4 regions of the Priestia veravalensis genome follow, and region 2 is predicted to be linked to each of the others. Evidence: riboswitches for the same ligand, from Rfam matches in the RefSeq annotation. Region 2 holds a riboswitch; each other region holds the start of a gene.

Region 1 (3,148 bases), on a different contig from region 2:
ACTTGCTTGGGTACTATTGTCCGTGATTCAAGTTGTAACAGGTTACTTTGTTCTCACAACTCTTGGCAAAAAATTCGCCATTGTTTCGCGAAAGATGAATGCCGTTACGCTTGTTGATTTTTTGAAAAAGCGATATGAAAGCAATATTGTTGTGATTGTTTCTGCTGTAAGCATTGTCCTTTTTCTATTTGCTTCTTTAGCTGCTCAGTGGGTTGGAGGAGCTAGATTAATTGAAGGTTTTGTAGGCATTTCATACAAAAGTGCGCTTGTCATCTTTGCAGTCACCGTACTTGTTTATGTATCAATTGGTGGGTTTCGTGCTGTCGTACTAACCGATGCCCTGCAGGGAATTGTAATGCTTGTAGGGACGATTATTTTACTAATCGCTACTATTTATGCTGGCGGCGGTGTCGAAGCAATCATGAAAGACTTAGTGAATGAAAATCCAAATCTTGTGAGCCCGTACGGAGCAGATCGTTCATTAACACCGCTTTATGTGTCATCGTTTTGGATTTTAGTTGGAGTAGGAGTTGTGGGACTGCCACAGGTGGCCGTTCGAGCGATGTCTTATAAAAACTCGAAAGCGATGCATCAAGCCATGCTTATCGGTACGGTAGTAGTTGGTGTGATTATGTTAGGGATGCATCTTATTGGTGTGTTTGCTCGTGCTGTAATTCCAGGAATTGAAGTGGGAGACACTGTGATGCCGACGTTAACTCTTGAAGTATTACCACCTTGGTTAGCAGGAGTTGTACTTGCTGCGCCGATGGCAGCCATTATGTCGACGGTAGACTCTATTTTATTAATCATTAGCTCTGCTATTGTAAAAGATTTGTATTTAAACTACGTTAATCCGAAAGCAAAAGAGCAGCAGGTGAAAAGATGGAGCTTCTTAACAACAATGATTATTGGAATTTTAGTATTTTTGTTTGCTATTAACCCACCTGATTTACTCATTTGGTTTAACTTATTTTCATTTGGTGGACTTGAAGCAGTATTTATTTGGCCAATTGTGTTAGGATTATATTGGACAAAAGGAAATAAATATGGAGCAATTTCGGGAATGGTGACGGGGCTTTTAGTGTATATTTTAATTCACACATACGCTCCTAACCCATTTGGCATGCATACGGTTGTGCTTCCCGTTGTTCTGTCTTTATTGGTTTTTGTAACTGCAAGTATAATGACACAATCAAAAACAAAGAACCTACAAGAACAGCTTCGTAAAAAATATTTATAAACGATTATGTTTTAAAAGTGCCTTATGCGTTTAAGGATAATAGGGAAATCGGTGGAAATCCGATGCAGCCCCCGCTACTGTAAGTGTGGATGAACCTGCAACAAACTGCTAGCAATGAGCTAGGAAGGTGCAGAAGTAAAGTGAAGCACAAGCCAGGAGACCTGCTTTTAAACATTAACTCTTATTTTTCGGCGGGGAAAATAGGTGACGTGCACATCAAAAGAATGAAGATGTTGTCATGAAGCCTTGGTTTTTAGCCAAGGCTTTTTGCTATGAAAGGCGTGATACAGATGAAAAAAGCAATTCCTCTTATGATTCAAGGAACGCACTCGGACGCTGGAAAAAGTTTACTTACAACTGCTTTTTGCCGAATTTTTGCAGAAGATGGTTTCAAAACAGCGCCGTTTAAATCACAAAATATGGCACTTAACTCTTATATTACAAAGGATGGAAAAGAGATTGGACGTGCTCAAGGAATTCAAGCTGAAGCTGCTGGAGTGGAAGCAACGACCAATATGAATCCGGTTTTAATCAAACCGACAAGAGAGTATGAGGCGCAGGTCGTCGTTCATGGTGTTCCTTTGCAAAATATGTATGCGTACGAGTATAGGAAAGATTTCTTTGAAACCGGACGTGAGATTATCACCAAAGCGTATGAAGAGCTTGCTTCTGAGTACGAGCATATTGTCATTGAAGGAGCAGGGAGACCTGCTGAAATTAACTTAAACGACCGTGAACTTGTGAATATGCGAGTGGCTGATATTGCACAGTCTCCCGTTATTTTAGTAGGAGATATCGATAAGGGAGGCGTTTTTGCTAGCTTAGTAGGAACAATTCAGCTGCTTCCAAAAGAGCATAAGTCAAAAGTGGTAGGTGTGATTATTAATAAATTTCGAGGTGACTTGTCGCTGTTGCAACCAGGGCTTGATTGGTTTGAAGAGTATACGGGACTTCCTGTTCTAGGCGTCGTTCCTTATCTGGATGATGTGGAGATTGATGCAGAAGATTCACTTGCTTTAACTACGTACCCTACTCTTCCAAATCCAGCTAAAGAACTTGATGTTGCCGTTATTTCTTATCCTCGCATGTCGAACTTTACAGATCTAGATCCTATTCGTTTTGAAGATGATTGCCACGTAAGGCTTGTGACAAAACCTTCTCAGCTTGGAACGCCTGATTTAATCATTTTACCTGGGAGCAAGAATACGTTAGAAGACGCAAAGTACTTGTATGAAACGGGCTTAGCAGAAGCTATTTTGACAAAGAAGAATAAGGTGGATATTGCTGGAATCTGCGGTGGGTATCAAATTTTAGGTGAAGTGATAAGTGACCCAAATGAAGTGGAATCAACCCAAAAATCTGTTAAAGGGCTAGGTCTTTTACCTATTGAAACTGTAATGAAAACAAATAAGCGAACAGAACGGGTAACGGGAAGGGCTATTTTACACGATGAGTCCTATCAAATTGAAGGTTACGAAATTCATATGGGCGAAACAACGTCTACCAAGCCAACTGTACATTTTGCTGAGCTAAATGGTATAAAAGAAGGAGCAGTTTTTGGTCGCGTCATTGGTACATACATACATGATGTTTTTCATAATGATGGCTTTCGACGTGCATATTTAAACGATATTCGACAGCAAAAAGGATTAGTGCCGATTAAGAAAACGTTTAATAGTAGGGCGCGAAAGGAAGAGTCTTTTCAAAAGCTGGCTGCACATGTACGAAAAGCAATTGATATGAAACAAATTTATGAAATCATGAGTGAATATAAAAAGTAATTCACTATCAAACGGTTGGGGCGTGCTATCTGTAAAAGATTCTTTACAAAAAGGTTAAAATCCCGGCCCTCGGTTTCCGATAGAGGGAGTTGATGCAAGATGAAAAAAATCGCAAACAAAATTGTCT
Region 2 (3,148 bases):
ATTATCAGAAGGATGTCCCCATTCTGCCGCTAGCCACGTATCGTTGTAATCCAGCCAGCGGATGATGCAACCAATGTTGAACGCAGCTCGAATTGGATCTAACTCAAATGACGTTCCCGGCACCCGACTGCCATTTGGTACAACTGTTCCTGGAACAATGGGGCCGAGGAGCTTTGTGCACTCTGGATAACTAAGCGCCAGCATCCCGCATCCAATCGTATCAAGCAGGACATAACGAGCGGTTTGGAACGCTTCTAAACTCTTAATCTCTTTATGAAGAACGTAATCTGCGATTTCCTCTAATAAAACATCCGTTTTGACTTGCTCATTCGTTTTCAACATGTGCATCTTTCCTTTCTCCTCAAATTTATTTATGATAGAAATGGGTATTCGCCAAAATATCCATTCGGTGAGTGGCCGTGAACAACCCCAAATTGTTAAAAGCGGCGCTCGCCTACATAATGTACGCGCGGTCTAAAAAGTCGATTATGTTCATGTTGCTCAATAACATGCGCACATAACCCTACCGTTCTAGCACTGAAAAAGATCGGTGTATAAAGTGAAATAGGAATACCAAGCATCCAATAGACAGGTGCTGCGTAGTAATCCAAGTTCGGATAAAGACCTTTTTCACGCTTCATAAGCTCTTCGCCCGCTTCGCACATGCGATAAAGACGATTATCTCCTTGCAGGTCGCATAGCTGTTTGAGCGACTCTTTCATCATTAAAGCCCGCGGATCAATTTTGTTCATATACACGCGATGGCCAAATCCCATGATACGCTCTTTTTTATAAAGCTTAGCGATCAGCAGCTCTTCAAATTTATCTACAGTACCAGCTTCTAAAAGCAGTTCCATTACCGCTTCGTTAGCTCCTCCATGCAGGTTTCCTTTTAAAGAAGCAACCGCTCCTGTCAATGCACCGTATAAATCAGACTGAGTAGAAGAAATGACTCTCGCTGTAAACGTTGAGTTTGGCATCTCATGCTCACTATATAAAACAAGTGAACGATCAAAGATTTGCTCTTCCAGAGATGATGGCTTCTTCCCCGTAATCATGTAAAAGAAATTTGCGCTATACGATAACTCTTTAAGCGGACGAATCGGCTCTTTCTTTTCGATTAAACGATAGCTGTTCGCCACAATCGCAGGCACTTTGCCTAACAGCTTGTAAGCACGGCTTTTATTTGCCGATAGAGAACGATTATCAAGCCTTTTATCAAAGCCTGAAAGAAATGAAATTCCTGTTCGCAAGCCATCCATTGGATGCGTGCCATTAGGGAGTAAGCAAAAGACATCCAACAGTTCATCTGGAATCTCGTACTCCCCTTTTAACATTTCTTCAACTAGTTCCTTCTCGTTAATATTCGGCAGCCTTTCTTCTAGTAAAAGGTAGATCATATCGAGGTAGCTCTTTGATTTTGATAGCTCAATCAGGTCATACCCTTGAATAATAATTTTCCCCTGTTGGGTATCAAGAAATGAAATCTTTGTTTCAGCAGCCACAACGCCTTCAAGCCCCGGAAAAAACCTCGCTTCAGTCTCCATCTCTCTTTTCCTCCATTCCAAATATCTCTTCACCTACTGTTTTGTAAGCCTTTTCAATATTGTGTAAAAAAAGAGCCTTCTTTTCAGCATCCCCCCTCTTGTCTACCACAAAATCTCTTAACTCCTGATAATAGTCTGAAAGTGTACAAGGGTTCTCTGCCACTACGTTATTCATAATGCTCGCTTTGAAGTAATTCACAAAATACTCAACTGATCCGTCCACAGCTGCTCACCTCCATCACGCGTACCCGCTAAAAAAGCAATAAAAAAACAACTTCCCAAAGAAGTTGTTAAGCCGCGAGACAATACTCAAATAAACATGTTTTTAAATCATTTTTAAAACATGTTTGTCACTTCGCACTTAACACCCCCTATCCGCGTAGGTATTGATGCATGCTAAAACAGGCAGGTCTCCTGGCTTATGATCATCGCTCTTCGAACCTTCCCATCTTCATTTCCATGAAAACAGTGGCTTTTTCGAATCGCTCCCAAATACAGTTGCGGGACAGCGTCGGATTCCAACCGAACTTCCCTTTTAAGCAGATGAAAGACACCTTTCACCTACACCTGTTTCTACATCGATATTATTTTCACTTTAAACATATCAAATTTTATAAATTTTTACAATTTTTATTTTCATTTCACTTAGCTAACACTGTACAACACTTCATTTTTCAAAGCACTTATCTTATAAATCCATTTATAACCTCTCTAGCAAAATCATAAATAAAATATAGAAAAACTGTTTTTTGTTAATTATTGGATAACAATTCCTGTATAATAAAGGAAAAACTTAAAAGTAAATTTGCTTTATGCCAAAGATGAAAGGAGCGATTTCATGAAAAAACGATGGATCTCCTGGTGGATTACGAACTGTTTTTGGGCCATGCTATTTGTTTTAGGCACTATTATGGTATGGACGCGAAAAGTGGACGGAGCGGGTGCCATTCAAACCCCTGAGGTCAAGCTTATATCCTTTGTTGTGTTAGTGCTTGCCTTTGTCATTCCGCTTGTGATTCAAAGTGTATGGCTTGTTGTTAATGTAAGAACGAGTAAATGAAACCCACCTCTCAATTCCGATCTTATAATCTCCCACTCTCCTATGTTATGATGAAACAAAACAGCTGTAAGGAGAATGAACCGTGAAGAAAAAAATAAAGGTCGTTGCCGCCGTTATTGAAAATGATCAAAACGAAGTCCTCTGTGCTCTCCGTTCAAACGACATGTCTCTACCGAACATGTGGGAATTTCCTGGTGGGAAAGTAGAAGAAGGCGAAGATATTTACTCTGCGATTGTGAGAGAAATCGAAGAAGAGCTTCACTGTAAAATCAAAGCAACGGAGCTACATAACGAACACACCCATGAATACGATACGTTTATTATTGAGCTCATTGCGATTAAAGCTGAAATTGTTGAAGGTACACCGCAGCCCACTGAGCATGCCAAGCTTGTTTGGTTAAACAAAGAAAATCTAGATTCACTTGTCTGGGCACCGGCGGACGTTCCGGCGGTTGAACTATTAGTAGAAAAGAAATAGCCTTCTCGCGATGAGAAGGCTATACTCTTTCCGTAAACTCCGTATACAGAAACGCTGGAATTT
Region 3 (3,148 bases), on a different contig from region 2:
CTTATCAATGAAAGAAATCCAGCGTCCAAACCACCTGACGGGATGTGGCCAATTTACAGGATCTCCGATAATGGCATCTAATACAAGCGCCATTGAGATAGCTAGCAAATGCGCTACAATTAATTGTTGAAAGTCCATACACATCACCTTTTTTGAATGGTTTCAAGTAAACTTAGCTTAACGAGCTTTCCTACCGCTTGTCCCAGAGCCGTCATGGACCCACCGTACTCATACATGCTACCGGTTTGGCTTGCGGCAATACAAATGCTATCAGTAGATGTTCCTGTCGCAAGCGTCTCTGTGTTCGAATCTTGCACTCCCAGCTCGTAAAGCATTCGCGTTTTCACTTCCGTTGCTGCGATAAACAGCTGTAAAAACGCAGCATCCGTTAATTTCCCGTCAATAAATATGAACATATTAATCGTTCCAGGCCCTGAAGAAAATGGAGTAATATCATCAGACGTCAAATCAACGGCATTACCAACTCCGGCAGTAATAATAGATGAGACTGTAAGACCATCTTTACAATATGTATAAACCGATTTGTTCCGTAAATAAACAGCCGTCATCAACCCTACTACTTTATCATAAACGAAGCCTTTTTCTTTTAAAAATGCTCTATATTCTTCAGCAGGTGAATCAGCACGGTAGTATTTGTGTACAAAACGATTATAAAAAACGTTAGTCTCAAGCATACCATCTCCTAGTACGCCTGAACTGTACGCTTTAAACGGTATACTTGTTTTCATCGTTAATAATTCATCATCCTGCTCAAGACGTAACGATAAAAAAGGACCAATTCCTTTTTGAATTGGAATATGGTCCTTTTCTCGATTAATTATACACCTCAGGATATACGGCTTTCGCGAACTCTTCTAACCCTTCTACAATTCGTGGTCCAGGTCGATTTGTTTTATTAGAATCAACGTTTACGATTTGATTTTCTTTTACAGCTGTAATATCGCTCCATGCTGGACGATTTTTGATTTCGTTGGCGTCACCATCATATGTTGTAACGATTGTATCTGGATTTAGCTCAACCACTTTCTCTTCCGAAAGTTTTACCCATCCCTCTTCATTTCCAGCTACGTTTTCTGCTCCGATTATTTTAATCATTTCATCCATAAACGTACCTTTACCAGTTGTATAAATCTCAGGCGCAGGTGAAACCTCTACCCATACTTTCTTACGATCTTCGTCTTTAATTTCTTTCGCTTTTTCTTCAATTTCTGAAACAGCAGCTTTCATTTCTTTTACTGTTTTATTTGCTTCATCTGTTTTGTTCGTTAGTTTTCCGATGTTCCCAATCGTTTCATACACAGTATTGAAATCAGTTGCATCATTTACAACAAATAATGGAATACCAGCACTTTCAATTTGCTTAAAAACTTCATCCGACATTCCTATGCTTGAACCATGAGCTAACACAAGGTCTGGATTTAATGCAATAACTTTTTCTGCGTTGATATTCATATCTCCTACCTGCTCTTTTTCTTTCACGCTTGCAGGATAATCATCGTTGCTTGTTACTCCGATTAATTCTTTTTCAAGACCTAACTCATAGAGGATTTCCGTGTTACTTGGCATAAGAGAAACAATTTTCTTGGGTGCTTGTTCAACCGTTACTTCTTCTCCTCTTGCATCTTTAACCGTAACAGCTTGCTCTTTTGATTGCTTTGTTTGCTCTGTTTGTTTGCTTCCTTCATCAGTTGCCCCACACGCTGCAAGAACAACAAGGAACATCGCAACAATAACAGATAATAACCACTTTTTCATTTTGGTAACCCCTCCTAATTATGTATCGGTTATGAAGTCGCTCAGCACACATAAAAAAACTTTACTTTCAATCGAAAGTAAAGCAGGTAACGTTAAATGATGCGAATGACTTTCGCATTGTTTATGTACGTCAAATACCCTGCTTCCCCTCTCCTCGAAGGTTTCACAGTTGACAATAAGGCAGGTCTCCTGACTTACGTATATGATGTACTAAGCCTTCCCACTTTTCAAACAGTGGCATCTTTAGACATCTAACGTTTACAGTGGCGGGACCGCGTTGGACTTGCACCAAACTTCCCTTTTCACTCAATGTTAAAATTGAGACCTTATTGCTTCACGATTATTCACCTGTCTTAGTATAACGCACTCCATTCAAAATGGAAATAGAAAATCGACATAACTTTCATACATTTTAGGTCAGAAGTTCTAGCAAAGTAATAGTAAGATATAAACATTTTTGCTATTGTATCATTATGATAGGCTGAAAATTTAGGGGTAAGTCTTTGGAGTCTGTGAAAAGACTCTTTTTTTATAGCCTAATTACTTTTAAACAGGAGGGTTTTCCACGCCTACACCAACCCATCCTTCTTTGGTGGGACCGTATACACCAAAAGGTTCAATTCCAGCTTGACGCATAAGTACCGTAACTTGTCCACGGTGATGAATAATATGTTTGATTAATCCCATTAAAATTTGAGCATTCGTCTCTTGTCGACCAAAGGCTGTTTGAACTTCTTTTAACGCTTCATCTATCCACTGCTGGTTAATAGCTTTCGCTGCTTGTAAGCTAATTCTATTGAAAACTCCAGCAATCTCTTTAGCGGAAGAGGGTACATGTTCAGCATTTGCTAGCTAATCTATCTCCAACCCAAAATGAGCCAAATAGTCTGGAATATTTGTTGTAAAGTGCCACACAATTCTTCCTAGAGTACGACCTTCTGTATAAACTTTTTGAGTTAGCATGGCTTCGCGGTTCCACTCTTTAATAAAATCTTCTCCTGTTATGTACATTCAAAACCCCTCCATATTACCATGTATTCCCACATTTAAATTATAAAACGTACGTTCGTGTTCTACAAGCTTGTTTTTATCTAATAAAGTGTTTAAAGACAAGAAAGACTCTTAAAAAATAAGAGCGGGACGTTTAGCAAAACTCTATACAAAAAAGCTACTTGCTTATGTAAACAAGTAGCTAATCAACTTAGATTGAACTTAAAAACTCACGCACTGCTTCAGGTGTTTTTGCATTTGCACTATGAAGATGTGCAATTTTCTCACCATTTTTATAAACAAGAAGAGACGGAATTCCCATTACATTGTTTGCTGCAGAAAGTTCTTCAAACTCATCTTTATCCACTTCAAACCAAGCTTT
Region 4 (3,148 bases), on a different contig from region 2:
AAAAATATATCTATGACAAACAAAAGCAAATGATGCAAGCAGAAGTAGAGATTGCAGAGCAAAAATACAAGGTAGGGATTGTGTTCGCAGATACATATCAGTCAGAGTTGGGAAATGCATTATGCCTAGAGCATGAAGAAATCGACTTTTCAGTAATGGTTGATATGGGAAGGAAAAAGCTAGGGTTTCGAGCAGTGAAAGATAAGATTAATTTAGCTGAAATCGTGGGTCACATTGGTGGTGGAGGCCATCCAAAAGCATCCGGCTGCAAATTAACGAGCGAAACCTTCAAGCTATTTGTAACCGACCACTTGTTTCAACCAGACGAAAAAAGTGAATAAACTAAGTGTAGAGGAGGGATGACTTTGACATTTGAACGTGAGGTTGTTGTGGTAACTGGTGGCGCAAATGGAATTGGAAAAGGTGTGGCAAGCGCCTATGCCAAAAAAGGTGCCAAAGTGATAATCGCAGATATTGATGAAGAACAAGGGGAGAAGCATGCTAAAACGCTGCGTGAAGCAGGTGCACAGGCAATGTTTATTCACACAGATGTAAGAAAAGAAGAGGATGTTATCAACCTCATGAAAGAAACTGTTTCAGCTTATGGTACGATTAACATTCTGGTTAATAATGCTGGAGTAACAAAGTGGAAGTCTCCGTATGAGTTAACGCTAGATGAATGGGATGATATCATAAATCTTAATTTACGAAGCGTATTTTTATGCTCAAGAGAAGCTGCCAAAGTGATGCGAAATAACAAAATAGGTGGTTCAATTGTAAACTTAGCTTCTACGCGTGCCGTTATGTCAGAGCCACACACCGAAGCATACGCTGCTACAAAAGGTGGCATTGTGGCGCTAACGCATGCTCTTGCCATTTCACTTGGACCAGACAAGATTACCGTCAACGCAATTTCTCCTGGCTGGATTGAAACTCAGCAATATGAGGAGCTTCGAGATGTTGATCATGCTCAGCATCCGTCTAACCGAGTTGGCACTCCAGCAGATATTGCAAAAGCGTGCCTTTACCTGACGCATCCAGACAATGATTTTGTAACGGGGACAAACGTAGTTGTCGATGGTGGAATGACGCGCAAGATGATTTATGAACATTAACTAAAGTAAGCAGGCTATAGGCTATACCTATAGCCTGCTATTTTTATTTTGTATAAAAACACAGTTATATGAAAGCGTATTCTTTTTAAAATTTAGAAAAATCAGACTTGATTTACTTATCGAAATCATGTATCGTTATGTTCAATTCCTAATTGAAAAGGAATTAGTGTATAAAGTGAATATGTTCATGCAAAAGGTGCTAAGACACTTGTTTTAGCTTAAAAGGGAAGATCGGTGAAAATCCGACACGGTCGCGCCACTGTAAGGAGGAGCCTATTATCAGTAAACCACTGTTTATGAAACGGGAAGGTGATAATAGGTGATGATTCTAAGTCAGGAGACCTGCCTGTTGTTTGCACTCACAACCTACGCGTAATAGGGAGAGGTGATTAGCTTGGTATTGAAACAAAAGTATATGTTGTTCAATACTTCTTAAAGCTGTCGTCTAACTCTCTTTCCAGAGAGTTTTTTATTGCAGAAAAATAGACGAAACGAGGAGATTGAAATGACAGTGAATACAGCAACAATTGGGTATCCAAGAATCGGTAGAAACAGAGAATGGAAAAAAGCAATTGAAGCTTATTGGAAGCAGGAAACAACGGAAGCAGAGCTGCACAACCAACTTCATGAGTTGTATGTTAATCAGCTTCGTATTCAAAAAGATAAGGGGATTGATTTTGTTTCAGTAGGTGACTTTAGTTATTACGATCACATGCTTGATACGGCGGTTATGTTTAATATTATTCCAGCTCGTTTCAAAAAGCAAAATCTATCCGCTCTTGATACATATTATGCAATGGCAAGAGGGAACAAAGAAGCAGAGGCATGTGAGATGACTAAGTGGTTTAATACCAACTATCACTACATTGTCCCAGAGTTTACTGACGTAACGCCGGCATTGAATGAAAACAGACCATTAGCATATTGGCAAAAAGCAAAGGACGAATTGGCACTTAACGGTAAGCCTCTTCTAATTGGGCCAGCAACCTTTATCTTATTAGGCAAAGGATTTAAACAAGAAGAAGTATCAAGCTTATTTGCTCAATTAACTCCGCTTTATATTCAAGTGATTAAGGAGTTACATGAAGCGGGAGCAGAGTGGATTCAAATTGATGAACCAATTTTTGTAACGAATAAAGCAGAAGGGTACTGGAAGGAGGTTGAGGCATTTTATCAGCGTATTTCAGAGGAAGTACCTGGTGCTAATCTTATCATCCAAACGTATTTTGAAGCATTAGATAATTACCAATCTGTTGTGAACCTTCCTGTGAATGCTTTTGGGTTGGATTTTGTACATGATGAGAGAAAAAATAGTGAAGCGATAAAAGCACACGGTTTTCCAAAAGGGAAAAAGCTTTTTGCAGGCGTTATTGATGGTCGTAACGTGTGGAAAAGTAACTTAATTGAAAAAGCTGCACTTGTAAGTGAATTGCAAAAATTAGTGGGTAAAGAAGAGGTAATTGTTCAGCCATCTAGTACACTGCTTCATGTCCCTGTAACGGTAGAAACTGAACAAGAGCTACCAGCTGATATTCGAGCAGGCTTAAGTTTTGCTGAAGAAAAGCTGACTGAGCTAGAACTTTTAAAGGACCTTTTAAAAGGGGATAGCGAAGCAGTAAAAGCACATCAGCAAGAGATTGAGGCATTTTCGAAGGTTGCAAACCGCGTTCACACGAAAACGAGAGCAGAGCTAGAACAGATTGATGATCAAGCCTTATCTCGTGCTTCTGTGGCTGAGCGCCAGCGTTTGCAAAAAGAAAAGTTTGATTTACCGCTTTTACCAACTACAACAATTGGAAGCTTGCCACAAACAGCAGAGGTTCGTTCGAAGCGCTTAAAATGGAAGCAAGGTCAGTTAACGAACGAACAGTATGAAGCGTTTATAAAAGAAGAAACAAAGCGCTGGATTGAGGTTCAAGAAGAAATTGGTATTGATGTGCTGGTTCACGGTGAGTTTGAACGTACGGATATGGTTGAATTTTTTGGTGAGCGCTTAGGCGGAATGTTAACAACGAAAAACGGTTGGGTTCAAT

Evidence for each region. Region 2 has a riboswitch for cobalamin ahead of AS180_RS08660 (hypothetical protein). Riboswitches for the same ligand answer to the same signal wherever they lie in the genome.
Region 1: linked by a shared signal. The riboswitch ahead of AS180_RS02940 (cobyric acid synthase) and the one ahead of AS180_RS08660 (hypothetical protein) in region 2 are both predicted to bind cobalamin.
Region 3: linked by a shared signal. The riboswitch ahead of AS180_RS17065 (ABC transporter substrate-binding protein) and the one ahead of AS180_RS08660 (hypothetical protein) in region 2 are both predicted to bind cobalamin.
Region 4: linked by a shared signal. The riboswitch ahead of metE (5-methyltetrahydropteroyltriglutamate--homocysteine S-methyltransferase) and the one ahead of AS180_RS08660 (hypothetical protein) in region 2 are both predicted to bind cobalamin.

The regions. Positions count from the first base shown of each region.
Region 1 covers NZ_KQ758629.1:30,736-33,883, reverse strand. The annotation lists gene panF (sodium/pantothenate symporter) at 1-1,240, shown strand, start outside; cobalamin riboswitch at 1,239-1,423, shown strand; gene AS180_RS02940 (cobyric acid synthase) at 1,531-3,021, shown strand; gene AS180_RS02935 (FecCD family ABC transporter permease) at 3,121-3,148, shown strand, end outside.
Region 2 covers NZ_KQ758641.1:57,504-60,651, forward strand. The annotation lists gene AS180_RS08650 (bifunctional 2-methylcitrate dehydratase/aconitate hydratase) at 1-342, opposite strand, end outside; gene mmgD (citrate synthase) at 438-1,547, opposite strand; gene AS180_RS08660 (hypothetical protein) at 1,537-1,770, opposite strand; cobalamin riboswitch at 1,935-2,133, opposite strand; gene AS180_RS08665 (DUF3923 family protein) at 2,386-2,607, shown strand; gene AS180_RS08670 ((deoxy)nucleoside triphosphate pyrophosphohydrolase) at 2,690-3,085, shown strand; gene AS180_RS08675 (DEAD/DEAH box helicase) at 3,105-3,148, opposite strand, start outside.
Region 3 covers NZ_KQ758684.1:14,392-17,539, forward strand. The annotation lists gene cbiB (adenosylcobinamide-phosphate synthase CbiB) at 1-138, opposite strand, end outside; gene AS180_RS17060 (adenosylcobinamide amidohydrolase) at 144-749, opposite strand; gene AS180_RS17065 (ABC transporter substrate-binding protein) at 835-1,776, opposite strand; cobalamin riboswitch at 1,939-2,120, opposite strand; partial or broken gene AS180_RS17070 (DinB family protein) at 2,323-2,787, opposite strand; gene AS180_RS17075 (thioredoxin family protein) at 2,978-3,148, opposite strand, start outside.
Region 4 covers NZ_KQ758629.1:36,436-39,583, reverse strand. The annotation lists gene AS180_RS02975 (DHH family phosphoesterase) at 1-341, shown strand, start outside; gene AS180_RS02970 (glucose 1-dehydrogenase) at 366-1,115, shown strand; cobalamin riboswitch at 1,293-1,479, shown strand; gene metE (5-methyltetrahydropteroyltriglutamate--homocysteine S-methyltransferase) at 1,621-3,148, shown strand, end outside.